DNA from 2 places in the Neisseria flavescens genome. Region 2 is predicted to be linked to the other one. Evidence: predicted binding sites of a transcription regulator. Region 2 holds the regulator's gene; the other holds the start of a gene.
The links. The regulator FNR, encoded in region 2, switches genes on or off when oxygen is low (the NO sensors DNR and NnrR bind a similar motif). The targets are predictions, from matches to a motif close to TTGATNNNNATCAA.
Positions count from the first base shown of each region.

Region 1 (7,321 bases), 470 kb from region 2:
TGCTCAGGCTTTCAAAATGAATGTCGTGTTCGCCGAACATAAAAATGCCCAAAGCGTCCGCGACGGCTATGTTTCCTTTGACGAAGCCATCCGCTCTGCCGATGTTGTATCGCTTAATTGCCCGCTCACGCCGCAAACGGCCAACATGATAGGCGAAGCCGAATTGCAGCAAATGAAACCCGGCGCCATCCTCATCAACTGCGGACGCGGCGGTTTGGTTGATGAAGCCGCTTTGGTTGCGGCGTTGAAATACGGCCAAATCGGCGGGGCAGGTTTTGACGTATTGACACAAGAGCCGCCGCGCGACGGCAACCCTCTGCTGAAAGCCAGACTGCCCAACCTCATCGTCACGCCACACATTGCATGGGCAAGCCAAGAGGCCGCCAACCGCCTGTTTGACATCCTTTTGGACAACATCAACCGCTTTGTGGCCGGTAATCCGCAAAATCTGGTTTAATCTATGGAAAACCTGTTGATAAGGTTGTGAACAATTTTAAAGGCCGTCTGAAATATTCAGACAGCCTTTATTAATCCTTATTTATTTCATAAAGTTATCTATTAAATACTTTAAATTGTTTCATTCTTCATTGTGGATAACCCTATAAAAAGGCCGTCTGAAATACTCAGACGGCCTTTTATTTGCTCAGGCAAATTAAATATCGTATGTGGTTGAAGCAGTATCGCCGCCTTTGCCTGTCCAGTTGGTATGGAAGAACTCGCCGCGCGGTTTGTCGGTACGCTCGTAAGTGTGCGCGCCGAAGTAGTCGCGTTGCGCTTGCAACAGGTTGGCCGGCAGACGCTCGGAAGTATAGCCGTCAAGAAAGGTAATGGCAGAAGCCATGCAAGGCATCGGAATACCGCACTCGATCGCTTTGGCCACCACTTTACGCCATGCAGGCAGACAGGTTTCCAACACGCCTTTGAAATAAGGATCGGAACCCAAGAACACCAAATCAGGATTGGCTTCGTATGCGTCACGGATGTTGCCCAAGAACGCACTGCGGATGATACAGCCTTCTCGCCACAAGAGGGCAGTATTGCCATAATTCAATGCCCAATCATTGTTTTCGCTGGCTTCGCGGATCAGCATAAAGCCTTGTGCATAAGAAATGATTTTGGATGCCAACAGGGCTTGGCGCAAAGCATCCACCCATGCGGATTTGTCGCCTTCAATCGGGGTAATGGTTTTGCCAAACAGGCTGTTTGCTTGGGCGCGTTGGTCTTTAAACGCGGACACGCAACGTGCAAATACGGCTTCGGAAATCAGGGTCAACGGGATACCCAAATCGAGGGCATTGATGCCGGTCCATTTGCCTGTACCTTTTTGACCTGCGGTATCGAGGATTTTTTCGACCAAAGGTTCGCCGTTTTCATCTCTATAACCCAAAATCGCGGCGGTAATTTCAACCAGATAAGAATCCAGTTCGGTTTTGTTCCATTCGTTGAAGATTTGGTGCATTTCGTCATAAGACAGGCCCAAACCGTCTTTCATGAATTGGTACGCTTCGCAAATCAACTGCATGTCGCCGTATTCGATGCCATTGTGCACCATTTTGACGAAGTGGCCCGCACCGTCGCGGCCAACCCAGTCGCAGCAAGGCTCGCCTTGAGGCGTTTTGGCGGAGATGGCTTGGAAAATCGGTTTAACAGCAGGCCATGCGGCTTCATCGCCGCCGGGCATGATAGAAGGGCCGTGACGCGCGCCTTCTTCGCCACCGGAAACGCCCGCGCCGATAAAACGGATGCCTTTTGCCGCCAGCTCGTGGGTGCGGCGAGTAGAATCGGGATAGTTGGCGTTGCCGCCGTCAATAATGATGTCGCCTTGTTCCAAAAGCGGAACGAGTTGCTCGATAAAATCGTCAACAACAGAACCAGCGCGCACCATCATCATGATTTTGCGTGGTTTTTCTAATTTATCAACCAAATCTTGCAGTGAATATGCGCCGATAATATTGGTATTTTTGGCTGCGCCGTTTAAAAAATCATCTACTTTGCTGGTCGTACGGTTGAATGCGACAACTCTAAAACCGTTGTCGTTCATGTTGAGAATCAGGTTTTGCCCCATCACGGCAAGGCCGATAACGCCAATGTCGCCTTTCATTTGGTGAAACTCCATTATTGATTAAATTTATCAAGCGTAACTCTAGCTGATTTACAACTTTTTAACAATTCTTAACTTTTTAATTTTTTGAAAAGATGCCTTTACGTTCCAGACGGCCTTTTTCTTTGGGAAAACAAACTATAAATTAGATTTTAAATAATAAATAGAAGATGATATTGAGTGCTGCCCCAGCTTGTTGATAACTTTGATTACAAAAGATTTTCAAATACTTAGTTGATATTTTTTGATGAGGATAAAGTAAGGTCGGCCTTGTTTGCAGATGTGGATAAAATTTTCCTGCTGCTCCATTCTGTGGGTAACTTTTTGCCTGTGCACAATCTTAGCTTGTTTTATACTTCTCCAATTGGAACTGATTGACTAGAGAAATAGTCAAATGGTTTTTTATTTCAAGCTATTTTCATATTTCCTTTTGTTTAAGTTGGAAAAAGGCTGTCTGAAAATATTTCAATAAGGGTGTGTATATGAAGTTTTCCTTTAGTATTAACCTGTTATCCGTTTTGATTTTGGCCGCTTGTGCGCAACAGCCGGTTCAAAAGCCTCAAGTTGCCCTGTCCTCCGTATCTGTGGATAACCATGCGCCGGAGCAAGGAACAGGGCTGACGGAACAGAAATTAATCCGCGCCAAACATTATATGGCGGCGTCTGCCAATCCGCTGGCAACTGAAGCCGGTTATGAAATTTTGAAGCGCGGCGGCAGCGCGATAGATGCGATGATTGCCATGCAGACAACTTTGGGACTGGTTGAGCCGCAGTCTTCTGGATTGGGCGGCGGTGCGTTTTTGGTGTATTGGGATAATAAAGCGAAAAAGCTGACGACGTTTGATGCCCGTGAAACAGCGCCGAAAGCGGCAACACCGGAACTTTTCTTGGACGAAAACGGCAAACCGATGGGCTTTATGAAAGCAGTGGTCGGCGGCCGTTCGGTCGGTGTGCCGGGGATTCCGAAGCTGCTGGAAGATGTCCATAAGCGTTACGGCAAATTGCCGTGGGCAAGTTTGTTTAAGAAACCGATTACTTTGGCGGAACAAGGTTTTGCCGTTTCTCCGCGTATGGCGAAATCCATCGAGCAGAATCTAGAACCCTTGCAACGTTATCCGCAAACCGCCGCCTATTTCCTGCCTGACGGTAAGCCTTTGGCAGCGGGAACGGTGTTGAAAAACCCTGAATTTGCGCGTTCCGTACGCCTGTTGGCGGAAAAAGGCAGTGCGCCGTTTTATCAGGGAATGCAGGCGCAGAATATTGTCCGTGCCGTTACCGGTGCTGTGGATAATCCCGGCAAAATCAGTATGGCGGATTTGAAAAACTATCAAGTTATCGAGCGTCAACCGGTTTGTGCGCCCTATCGTGAATACGAAGTTTGCGGCATGGGCGCGCCAAGTTCCGGCGCCATCGCTTTGGGGCAGATTTTGGGCGTATTGCAGAATCAGGATATGAAGGCATTGGGGTCGGAAAATATCCACAGTTGGCGCTGGATAGGCGATGCGTCGCGGATTGCGTTTGCCGACCGCGATTATTATGTCGGCGATCCTGCGTTTGTGAATGTTCCGACCCGAGCCATGATTTCTCAGGCTTATTTGAAACCGCGTGCCGAAGAAATCCGCAAAGCTGATAAGGCATTGGAAACTATTCAGGCAGGCAAGTTCGGCAAGGAATACGCACAAGGCATGGCGGTCGAGCTGCCGTCCACCAGCCATTTGGTGGTTGTGGATAAAGACGGCAACGTTGTATCGATGACGACTTCGATTGAAAACGCATTTGGTTCGGGGCTGATGGCAAACGGCTATCTGCTCAACAACGAATTAACTGATTTTGCCTTCAACCCTGTTGGTGAGGACGGTAAAACCGTTGCCAACAGCGTGGCGGGCGGCAAACGGCCGCGTTCTTCGATGGCGCCGACCATTGTGATGAAAGATGGCAAGCCTTATCTGGCGGTCGGTTCGCCCGGTGGCAGCCGCATCATCGGCTTCGTCGCCAAAACGCTGGTGGCGCATATCGACTGGGGTATGGACATTCAGACGGCAATTTCACTGCCGAATATGCTCAATCGCGGCAGCCAGTATGAGATTGAGGATAAAACAGCGGCTGCGGATAAAGCGGCTGCGTTGGAAAAATTAGGCTACAAAGTCCAAATCCGCGATTTGAATTCCGGCGTACAAGGCATTGTGATCGGCAAAGACGGTTTGCTCGGCGGCGCCGACCCGCGCCGTGAAGGTAGGGTCATGGGCGATTGATTTTATCGGTTTGACATGCAAAGGCCGTCTGAAACCTAGTTGTTCAGACGGCCTTTTAGTTTGGGAAAATATATGGATAAGATGTGTATAAGAATAATGTTAAATTTTAATATTTTTATTTTTCAATAAGATAAAAGGGATAGATATGTGGATAATTACTTGTGGAAAATGACATGATTTAGGCCGTCTGAAAGGTTCAGACGGCCTTTTCATTGGACTGCTTTATCTATTTTCTATCAGGCTGCCGGCAACTCATGAAAAGCGGTGGGCAAGTCTTCGTCATCGGCAAACTCAACCCATTCGTAAGTACTTTCATCTGCCAAAACGGCGCGCAACAGCGCATTATTGATGGCATGGCCTGATTTGTAACCTTCAAATGCGCCGATAATCTGATGGCCGACAATGTATAAATCGCCAATCGCATCAAGGATTTTGTGGCGGACAAATTCATCGGGATAGCGCAAACCTTCCGGATTCAAAACATCCATGTCGTCAATCACGATGGCGTTGTTCAAATTGCCGCCCAGCCCGAGATTGTGGGCGCGCATCATTTCTACTTCATGCATAAAGCCGAAGGTGCGCGCGCGCGCGATTTCGTCGATGTAGGACTTGCCCGCGAAATCGATTTCAAAAGTAGGCGAGCTACGGTTGAAAACCGGATGGTCGAATTCGATGGTCAGCGTCACTTTAAAGCCGTCATACGGCGTAAAGCGCACCCATTTGCCCGCTTCTTTGACTTCGACAGGCTTGAGGATTTTCAAAAACCGCTTTTGCGCCTTTTGATCGACAACGCCCGCATCTTGCAAAAGATAAATAAACGGCAGGCTGGAGCCGTCCATAATCGGGATTTCGGGCGCGTTCAACTCAATCAGCGCATTGTCGATGCCGTAGGCGGACAGTGCCGACATAATGTGTTCAATCGTGCCGATGCGCACGCCTTTATCGGTAACGATGGTTGAAGAGAGGCGGGTATCGTTAATCAAATAAGGATTCAATTTGATTACTTCGCCCATTTCTCCACTTAAATCAGTACGTCGGAACGAAATACCGCTGTTTTCTTCGGCAGGATGCAAAGTCAGAGCGACCCTTTCGCCCGAATGCAGGCCAACGCCGGTAACGCTTACTGATTTGGCTAAAGTCCGTTGCAGCATAATTGCTTCCTTTTAAAAAGTCTGATGGATATGATACGTTAAAAAGGAAAAAACAAGCCATCATTTTTAATAGTATTTGCCAATATGGATGTTTTGCGGGTGTGAATTTCAAAATTTTAATTATCCACAATAGTATGTGAAATTGAAGTGGGTAATTTGGGTTTTATCCACAGATAAATAGGAAAACTAAGTTTCTATCCTTTTTTATTCCGGCATTCAGTTGAGATTGGCCTCAAAGATAAAAAGTAATTATCGAATTGGTTTTAAAGAAAGTTATTCCGTTATCCACAGATAGTTTGGTTCTTCATCAAAATCATCATTTTAAAAATTAAAATATTATGATTTGAAGAAAACACTGAATTATCAACACAAAAATGGCAAAATATGGAAAAATAGAACTAAGTTTATGATTTTCATAAACTTATGAAACTTTTAAGATTGGAAAACGGTTTTTATGAAATAAAATATCAAAATCTAGGACTAATCCGATTTGCCTGATATTTTCCTACAAACAAGAATTTCATGTTTTCTTTATTTAAATCAAACAACTTAAAAGTAATTATCTGTAATCCTAGAAAGTAATTTTATTTCAGGATACAATGGCCTTACTGAAAAATTTTTCCCATTCCATCTAATTAGGAGTAGCAAAATGAGTATTAAAGTAGCGATTAATGGTTTTGGCCGCATCGGTCGTCTGGCATTGCGTCAAATTGAAAAAGCCCAAGGTATCGAAGTCGTTGCTGTTAACGACTTGACTCCTGCCGATATGCTGCTGCACCTCTTTAAATACGACAGTACTCAAGGCCGCTTTGAAGGCTCTGCCGAATTGAAAGATGATGCGATTGTTGTTAACGGCAAAGAAATCAAAGTATTTGCCAATCCTAATCCTGAAGAATTGCCTTGGGGCGAGCTGGGTGTGGACGTTGTCCTCGAATGTACCGGTTTCTTTACCAGTAAAACCAAAGCTGAAGCCCATATCCGTGCCGGTGCGCGCAAAGTTGTGATTTCTGCTCCTGGCGGCAATGATGTAAAAACCGTTGTGTACGGCGTAAACCAAGATATTTTGGACGGCAGCGAAACCGTTATTTCAGCCGCTTCTTGTACGACTAACTGTTTGGCCCCTATGGCTGCGGTATTGCAAAAAGAGTTCGGTATTGTTGAAGGCCTGATGACCACTATCCATGCTTATACCGGCGACCAAAACACCCTTGACGCGCCGCACCGCAAAGGCGACTTCCGCCGCGCCCGTGCCGCTGCCTTGAATATCGTACCGAACAGCACTGGTGCCGCGAAAGCCATCGGCTTGGTCATTCCTGAATTGAACGGCAAACTTGATGGTTCTGCCCAACGCGTTCCTGTTGCTACCGGCTCTTTGACCGAACTGGTTTCTATTCTCGAACGCCCTGTTACCAAAGAAGAAATCAATGCAGCCATGAAAGCCGCCGCCAGCGAGTCTTACGGCTACACTGAAGATCAAATCGTTTCTTCCGACGTTATTGGTATTGAATACGGCTCACTTTTCGATGCAACTCAAACCCGCGTGATGACAGTTGGCGACAAACAATTGGTGAAAACTGTTGCTTGGTACGACAATGAAATGTCTTACACTTGCCAATTGGTTCGTACCTTGGAATTCTTTGCCAGCAAAATCTAAAGGATAACAGGTTGAATCAATCAGTCTGTGGATAATTCAAAGGCCGTCTGAATATTTCAGACGGCCTTTTGTGTGTAGATAGATTCAATTTGCAATCAGGTTGTGGATAGTTTAATCACTGTGGCACATTTGTTTTCTATCCTAAACTGTACTTCATAATCTG
Region 1 covers NZ_CP039886.1:1,847,196-1,854,516, reverse strand. Annotated here, with positions in the region: gene FAH67_RS09495 (D-2-hydroxyacid dehydrogenase) at 1-457, shown strand, start outside; gene gnd (decarboxylating NADP(+)-dependent phosphogluconate dehydrogenase) at 653-2,101, opposite strand; gene ggt (gamma-glutamyltransferase) at 2,584-4,353, shown strand; gene lpxC (UDP-3-O-acyl-N-acetylglucosamine deacetylase) at 4,590-5,504, opposite strand; gene gap (type I glyceraldehyde-3-phosphate dehydrogenase) at 6,154-7,158, shown strand; gene tsaA (tRNA (N6-threonylcarbamoyladenosine(37)-N6)-methyltransferase TrmO) at 7,254-7,321, opposite strand, start outside.
Region 1: the regulator FNR is predicted to act here: its motif matches at 2,346-2,359, upstream of gnd (decarboxylating NADP(+)-dependent phosphogluconate dehydrogenase).

Region 2 (7,321 bases):
TTTTTCGTTTCCGGACTGCTGTCCGGCAGTGGGTCAACTTCTGTCGTCAATTGGTCGGTGGATTGCAACAGTTTGACTGCATCGGAAGACAAGGTTTGATTGGTTCGTCCCATGTGGATGGTGCCGAGCAGGTAGGAATCGGGTTGGCCTTCTTTGCTGATTTTCCAAACATTGCTGGTCAGTTTAGGCTGCTGCCAATTAAGTTCGGCAGATTTACTTTCGGGTGAAGTTGCGGCGGGTTTGCAGGCACCCAAAGCAAGGGCGGTCAATGGCACAAGCAGGCAGGCGAGCAGTTTTTTCATATTTTTCCTTATTGTGGTGTGCGGTAGGCAAGGGCAATTTAGAAATCGAGCAGGTTTTGAACCGGATGTTCGCCCGTTTCAGTTTTTTCCAGTTTGCGGTTGCGGATTTTGGCCTTCCTGAGGGACAGAAGGTGCATGACTTGGTGCTTTTGGCTGTCGGTCATCTGGAGCCAGTACAAGCGCTCTTCCCGACTGCGCAGACAGCCTTTGCAATAACCTTTGGCATTAGCTTCACAGACACCTATACAGGGACTGGGGATGGGGAAGAAATCGGGTTGTTCCATTTTGTGTTGCTTTTAATGTGAAAAAAGGCCGTCTGAAATATAGCATATATGTTCAGACGGCCTAAGTGTTTACACAGTTTGCGAGTATTTGGCTTTGGTTTCTTTATGGCGCAAATGGTAGTCGAACACCATGGCGATATTGCGGATCAGGAAACGGCCCTTCGGCGTAACGGTCAGACTGTGCGGTTTGAGACGGACCAGGCCGAGGGTTTCCAGTTGCTTCATATCTTCCAGTTCGGCTGCAAAATAGCGGCTAAACGGAATGCCGAACACGCTTTCGTAAATTTGATAATCAAGCGAGAAGCGGCACATCAAATCCTGAATGATGTTGCGGCGCAGGATATCGTCTTGGTTAAGCTGGTAGCCGCGCATAATCGGCAGATGTCCGGCATCAAGAGCGGCGTAATAGGCATCGATGTCGCGCTCGTTTTGAGAGTAGGTGCTGCCGATTTTGCCGATAGAGGACACGCCGATTGCCACCAAATCGCAGTCGGCATAGGTTGAGTAGCCTTGGAAATTGCGTTGCAGGAAGCCTTCTTTGAGGGCGATGGAGAGTTCGTCGTCAGGTTTGGCAAAGTGGTCCATACCGATGAAGACATAGCCGCGCTCGGTCAGGGTTTGAACGCAATATTGCAGCATATCGAGTTTTTCTTCGCTGCCGGGTACGACATTGGTGTCGATACGGCGTTGCGGTTTGAAGATATGCGGCAGGTGGGCGTAGTGGTAAAGGGCGAGGCGGTCGGGATTGAGGGACAAGACCGTGTCGATGGTAGTCTTGATGCTTTCGGTGTTTTGGTGTGGCAGGCCGTAAATCAAATCGACACTAACCGATTTAAACCCGGCTTCACGCGCGGCATCAATCACTTCTTTGGTTTCTTCGTAACTTTGAATGCGGTTGACGGCTTCCTGCACTTTAGGGTCAAAGTCTTGAATACCGACACTCATGCGGTTGAAGCCGAGTTTGCCCAGTTTGAGGACGGTTTCGCGGCTGACTTTGCGCGGGTCGATTTCGATGGAGTATTCGCCGTTGGGAATCAGCTGGAAGTATTTACAAATCATGTCGAAGACGCGTTCGAGTTGGTCGTCGCTCAGGAATGTGGGCGTACCGCCGCCGAAGTGGAGCTGCGCAAGCTGGTGTCTTCCGCCCAAATGCGGCGCCAGCAATTCCATTTCTTTTTCCAGATACTGGATATAGGCATCGGCACGGCTTTTGTCTTTGGTAATGATTTTGTTGCAGCCGCAGTAGTAGCAGATGGTATTGCAGAAAGGAATGTGAATGTAGAGCGAAAGGGGTTTATTGAGCGCACCCATGTTGCGTAGGCTTAAAGCTTGGATATATTCGGCTTCTTTAAAGCCTTCATGGAAGCGGTCGGCAGTCGGATAGGATGTATAACGGGGACCGCTTGATGGCAAACTGGCAATCAATTCACGGTCAAATTCCGGTAATTCATTGTTTGTGTTGGTGTTATTTGAGATGGGGATGATTTTCATGGTAGGGGCTTGTAGTATAAAGTAGGTAAATTAGGGAAAATTTTAGTCAAAATTTCGATAGTTTGGTAGAATGCCTCATAATGATATGCCGACTTTGACATGGGTCAATAGTTATTCGGCTTAATCAGGGATTGAGAGAATTAAGCAAATTAAAGGTGCGTTATGGCTACACACAATGCAACACATCAAATGAAAACCTTGTGTTCCACATGTTCTTTACGTGAACTGTGTTTGCCTGTCGGACTGATGCCTAACGAATTTTCACAACTGGACGCGGTTATTCGTCAAAGCCGCCGTCTGAAAAAAGGTGAATACCTGTTCCGTGCCGGCGAGCCGTTTACCTCTTTGTTTGCCATCCGTGCGGGTTTTTTTAAGACAACAGTCGCCAGCCAAGATGGACGAGATCAGGTAACCGGCTTTTTTATGTCGGGCGAGCTGATCGGTATGGATGGGATTTGTTCCCATATTCACAGCTGTGATGCTGTGGCTTTGGAAGACAGCGAAGTATGCGAGCTTCCGTTTACACATATTGAAGAACTCGGTCAGGATATTCCCAGCCTCCGCTCTCACTTTTTTCGCCTGATGAGCCGTGAAATTGTCCGAGATCAGGGTGTTATGTTGCTTTTGGGCAATATGCGTGCTGAAGAGCGATTGGCAGCATTCTTGCTTAACCTGTCTCAGCGTCTCTATTCACGAGGTTTTGCCGCCAATGATTTTATCTTACGGATGTCGCGTGAGGAAATCGGCAGCTATTTGGGGCTGAAGCTGGAAACAGTCAGCCGCACCTTGTCTAAATTCCATCATGAAGGCTTGATTTCGGTTGAACACAAGCACATCAAAATCTTAGATGCGACAACTTTGAAGAAAATGGTTTCCGGTTGTTCGCATGCTATCTGAATCTTAGGCCGTCTGAAATATTGAACTGGCCCCCAAATCTTGGACACTCATAAAAGCCTATTCAGGCACTCTGTGTAAGCCGGGTTCTGTATGCGACAGGACTCAGCTTTTTCAATTTCAAACTGCAACGCTCGCGGTTGTAGTAATCCATATAGTCATCTATCTGTTTCATCAATTCATCCACCGTCAATTCCCCTGCACGGTAGAAACACTCCGTCTTCAGCACCGCAAAGAAGCTTTCCATCGGTGCATTGTCCCAACAATTCGCCTTTCGCGACATGCTTTGAACCATGAAATACTCCGCAAGCAATTCCCTATACCCCGCCGTACGGTACAGCACACCTTGGTCCGAATGAAGCATCGTTCCTTTATCAGTCAGCCGGGGTGCCGCTTTTTCGAGCATTTCCTTCACCATTTCACTGTCGGCTCTGCGGCTCATGGCGTAGGCGATGATTTCGCGGTTGAACAGGTCCAAGATCGGCGAGAGGTACAGTTTGCCGTCCTTTCCTTTGAGTTCGGTCACGTCGGTCAGCCATTTTTCGTTGGGCTTTCGGGCTTTGAACCGGCGTTTGAGGAGGTGTTCCGATATTTCGCCCATGGCGGGATGGCGGTAGGCTTTTTTTGCCCGTATGAGGGCTTTCAGTCCTAGCTGCCTCATCAGCCGCGCCACTTTTTTGCGGTTCCAACCTAATGCTGCTGCAATGCGCCTTTGCCCGTAGCGTCCTTTATGCCGTTCGTAGATTTCGGCGATAAGGGCTTTGTCGGCTTCATTGGGGTCGGGTCGGTCCTGATGATGGTAGTAAAAGCTGCTTTTGGGCAGGTTTGCGATGTGCAGCAGGTATTTGAGCGGGTGTTGCGCCCTCAGTGTTTGGACGGTTTGGCTTTGTCCTTTTCGGTCTGTTTTTTGCTGAGGGCTTTTAACTCCTTTAGGTAGGCAACCTTTGCGCGCATATAGCACAACTCTTCGATAAGCTCTGCCTGTGTTTTTTCGTGGTCGGGTTTGTCGGCGATGAAGGGGTTTTTGCGGTGTTGGGGCATGGTTTTGGATTGGGGATGTTCGAGTGCGCCGATGCCGCCTTCTTGATAGGCGCGTATCCATCGTCGCAGGTTGGTTCGGGAAATGCCGTAGTGGTCTGCGGTACGCTGTTGACTGCGTATGTGCAGGTAGTGGAGTACGGCTTGGTATTTGAAGTGTAATGTATATTTGCTCATAAAAAAACTGCACCTTGTGAGTTGGAGGGGGGGGTGTCCAACTTTTGGGGTGCAGTTCAATATTTCAGACGGCCTTTTTAACAAGAATTAAAGAATAATTGTTAAGTTGCGAAAGTGATAGTCAGATATTAAATTGAAAAGTCTTCAACAACCGGCGTGTACAGAATACGGTCAACTACTTCTCTGGTCAGTTTCGGTGCAAACATCTGGATAAAGTCATACGCGTAACCACGCAGATAGGTATCGGTGCGTAAGGCTATCCAAGTAGGCGACGGTTCAAATAAGTGTGCCGCATCAATAAGCTGTAAATCTTGATCGACAACGGGATCGTACGCCATTTTAGCCATCAAACCAACGCCCAAGCCTAAGCGGACATACGTCTTCAGTACATCCGTATCGGCAGCCGATAAGGCAACATCAGGTTGCTCAATATGCGCTTTATTAAATGTACGCGCGATGCTGCTGCCGGAATTAAAAGCAAATTCGTAAGTAACCAGCGGAAAAGAAGCTAAATCTTCAAGGCTTACAGGATTGCGGCAGTCTAAAAGAGGGTGGTCGTGCGGAACAATGACGGCATGGTTCCATTCGTAGCAGGGCAGTTTGCCCAATTCAGGATGATCGTCAATGCGTTCAGTAATAATTGCCAAATCAGCTTCGCCGCTGCTGACCATTTGCGCAATGGCAGAAGGGCTGCCTTGTTTGATGGTCAAATTGACTTTAGGGTGGTTTTTGACAAATTCCGCAACGATTTTGGGCAAAGCATAACGCGCCTGGGTATGCGTTGTCGCGATGGTCAGCGAGCCGCTGTCATGATCGGTAAACTCGCTGCCGATATTTTTAATGTTTTGTACATCACGCAAAATCCGTTCCGAAATCTCTAATACGGCTTTGCCCGGTTGTGAAACGGAAACCACACGTTTGCCGCTGCGGATAAAAATTTGGATACCCAATTCTTCTTCAAGCAGGCGGATTTGTTTGGAAATGCCGGGCTGGGATGTGAAAAGCGCATCGGCGGCTTCGGAGACATTCAGATTGTGTCGGTAAACCTCAAGGGCATAACGTAATTGTTGCAGTTTCATGGTAGCAGTACCGAATACGTTGTTATTGTGGATTTTGTGCGACAAACGGCATGTAATTTAACATATTTTGCCCAGATTTGCTCCGAGTTTTGAAAACGATTGTTTTTAATGAAAATATCTTTTAATGATATGAAAACAGGAGATGCAGGAAAGATGAGGGAAAGGGGTTTTGTTGTTTTTGTACAACTTTAGGGGGATGAATTGTCTGATTTTACCCTAAATTAATGACACAAGATTGATTTTTCGGCATGATTAACTACTAGGAAGCAGGCACTTCATGATTGTTTGAAGGCATCGAGTATTGACAGTTTGCCTTGCGCTTCTTTATAGTGCAACCTGATATATCCGATTTGCCGCTGTTTTGATACTGCGGCCTGTATATTGGTACTTTGCAGCGGTTGCTTTCCTAGTCCGCCGCATAACAATTTGATGAGGGAATAAAATGACCAAACAGCTGAAATTAAGCGCATTGTTCGTTGCCTTGGTTGCCTCTGGCACCGCTATGGCCAGCGAAGCGCACACCAAACACGGTTACACCGTAAGCAGCAAATCTCAAGAAATCGTCCGTAACAACTACGGCGAATGCTGGAAAAACAGCTACTTCGACAAAGCTACCCAAGGCCGTGTTGAATGTGGTGATCGTGAAGCAGTTGCTCCTGTACAACAAGCTCCTGAGTATGTTGATGAAACTGTTTCCCTGTCTACTAAAACTCTGTTCGGCTTCGATAAAGACAACCTGCGTCCTGAAGCTCAAGAAAACCTGGACGCTTTGGCTCAACGCCTGAGCAACAAAGACGTACAAACCGTACGTGTTGAAGGTCACACTGACTTCATGGGTTCTGAGCAATACAACCAAGCTCTGTCTGAGCGTCGTGCTAACGTAGTTGCTAACTACTTGGTAGGTCATGGCGTTGCTTCTAGCAAAATCTCTGCAGTAGGTCTGGGCGAATCTCAAGCTCAAATGACTGCTACTTGTGAAGCTGAAGTTGCTAAACTGGGCAAAAAAGTTTCTAAAGCTAAGAAACGTGCTGCTCTTATCGCTTGTATCGAACCTGACCGCCGCGTTGATGTTAAAATCCGCAGCGTTGTTACTCGTCAAGTTGCTCCAGGCCAAACTATCGAAGGTCAAGGCGAATTGCCTGCTTCTGATGAAGGTTGGATCCCAGCTCCTTACAATGGCGTTCACGGTTACGCTAAACCTTAATCGGTTTGTGAAAAATGCCCTGCAATATGCAGGGCATTTTTTTTATGGCTTATATTTGAAGAGTCGGGGAATTAATGATTCCAAAATAAAAGGCCGTCTGAAAGACTTCTTTTCAGACGGCCTTTTATTAAGACAGATTAGTTTGGTTTGGGCCATTTCCATACGCAGATGGCTGCCAGTATCGTACAAATCAAAAAGATGATACTGGATAAGCCGTGCCAAACGCCGAATGTTCCACCTACTAGGGACAGCAGCCAGTTATCCAGCCCATATTTGTGTGCTTCGATAACCGGCGTAACCAAAAGATGGTTGCAGGCTAATAGTAGCCAAAGTACTAAGATCCACCAAGAAAGTGAGGCCAGCTGTTTTCTGAAAAAGGCATAGGCTGCGCCAAAAATAACCAAGCCACATAGTGCTGTAATGGCAAATAAAATACCGGCAATTTCTCCCGCCTGCATTTTTGGTAGGAGGCGGAACAGGATGGGGGCAGTAACATAGCCTGCTGTCAGCTGCATACCGAGCCACATGGTGGCAGCAGTTTGGATAATTTTGTACAGTAGATTCATTATGCTTCTCCTGGGAAGATTTCACTTTCTTTAATTATGGTGTTTTTAGGTACAACAAAAGGCCGTCTGAAAATGTTTTCAGACGGCCTTTTGTTTATTTAAATATATTGCACGGCAATAATGTCATATTCACGTACGCCGCCGGGTGCTTGAACTTCTGCAACGTCGCCTTCTTCTTTGCCGATCAGGGCGCGGGCAATTGGGGAGCCAACGTAGATTTTGCGTTCTTTAATGTCTGCTTCATCTTCACCGACGATTTGGTAGGTAACTTGTTCTTCGGTTTCCA
Region 2 covers NZ_CP039886.1:1,373,295-1,380,615, reverse strand. Annotated here, with positions in the region: gene FAH67_RS07080 (TraB/GumN family protein) at 1-302, opposite strand, end outside; gene FAH67_RS07075 (DUF1289 domain-containing protein) at 341-586, opposite strand; gene hemN (oxygen-independent coproporphyrinogen III oxidase) at 656-2,077, opposite strand; gene fnr (fumarate/nitrate reduction transcriptional regulator Fnr) at 2,240-2,974, shown strand; gene FAH67_RS07060 (IS3 family transposase) at 3,036-3,932, opposite strand; gene FAH67_RS07055 (helix-turn-helix domain-containing protein) at 3,836-4,186, opposite strand; gene FAH67_RS07050 (CysB family HTH-type transcriptional regulator) at 4,315-5,265, opposite strand; gene FAH67_RS07040 (OmpA family protein) at 5,708-6,469, shown strand; gene FAH67_RS07035 (DUF4149 domain-containing protein) at 6,607-7,035, opposite strand; gene greA (transcription elongation factor GreA) at 7,134-7,321, opposite strand, start outside.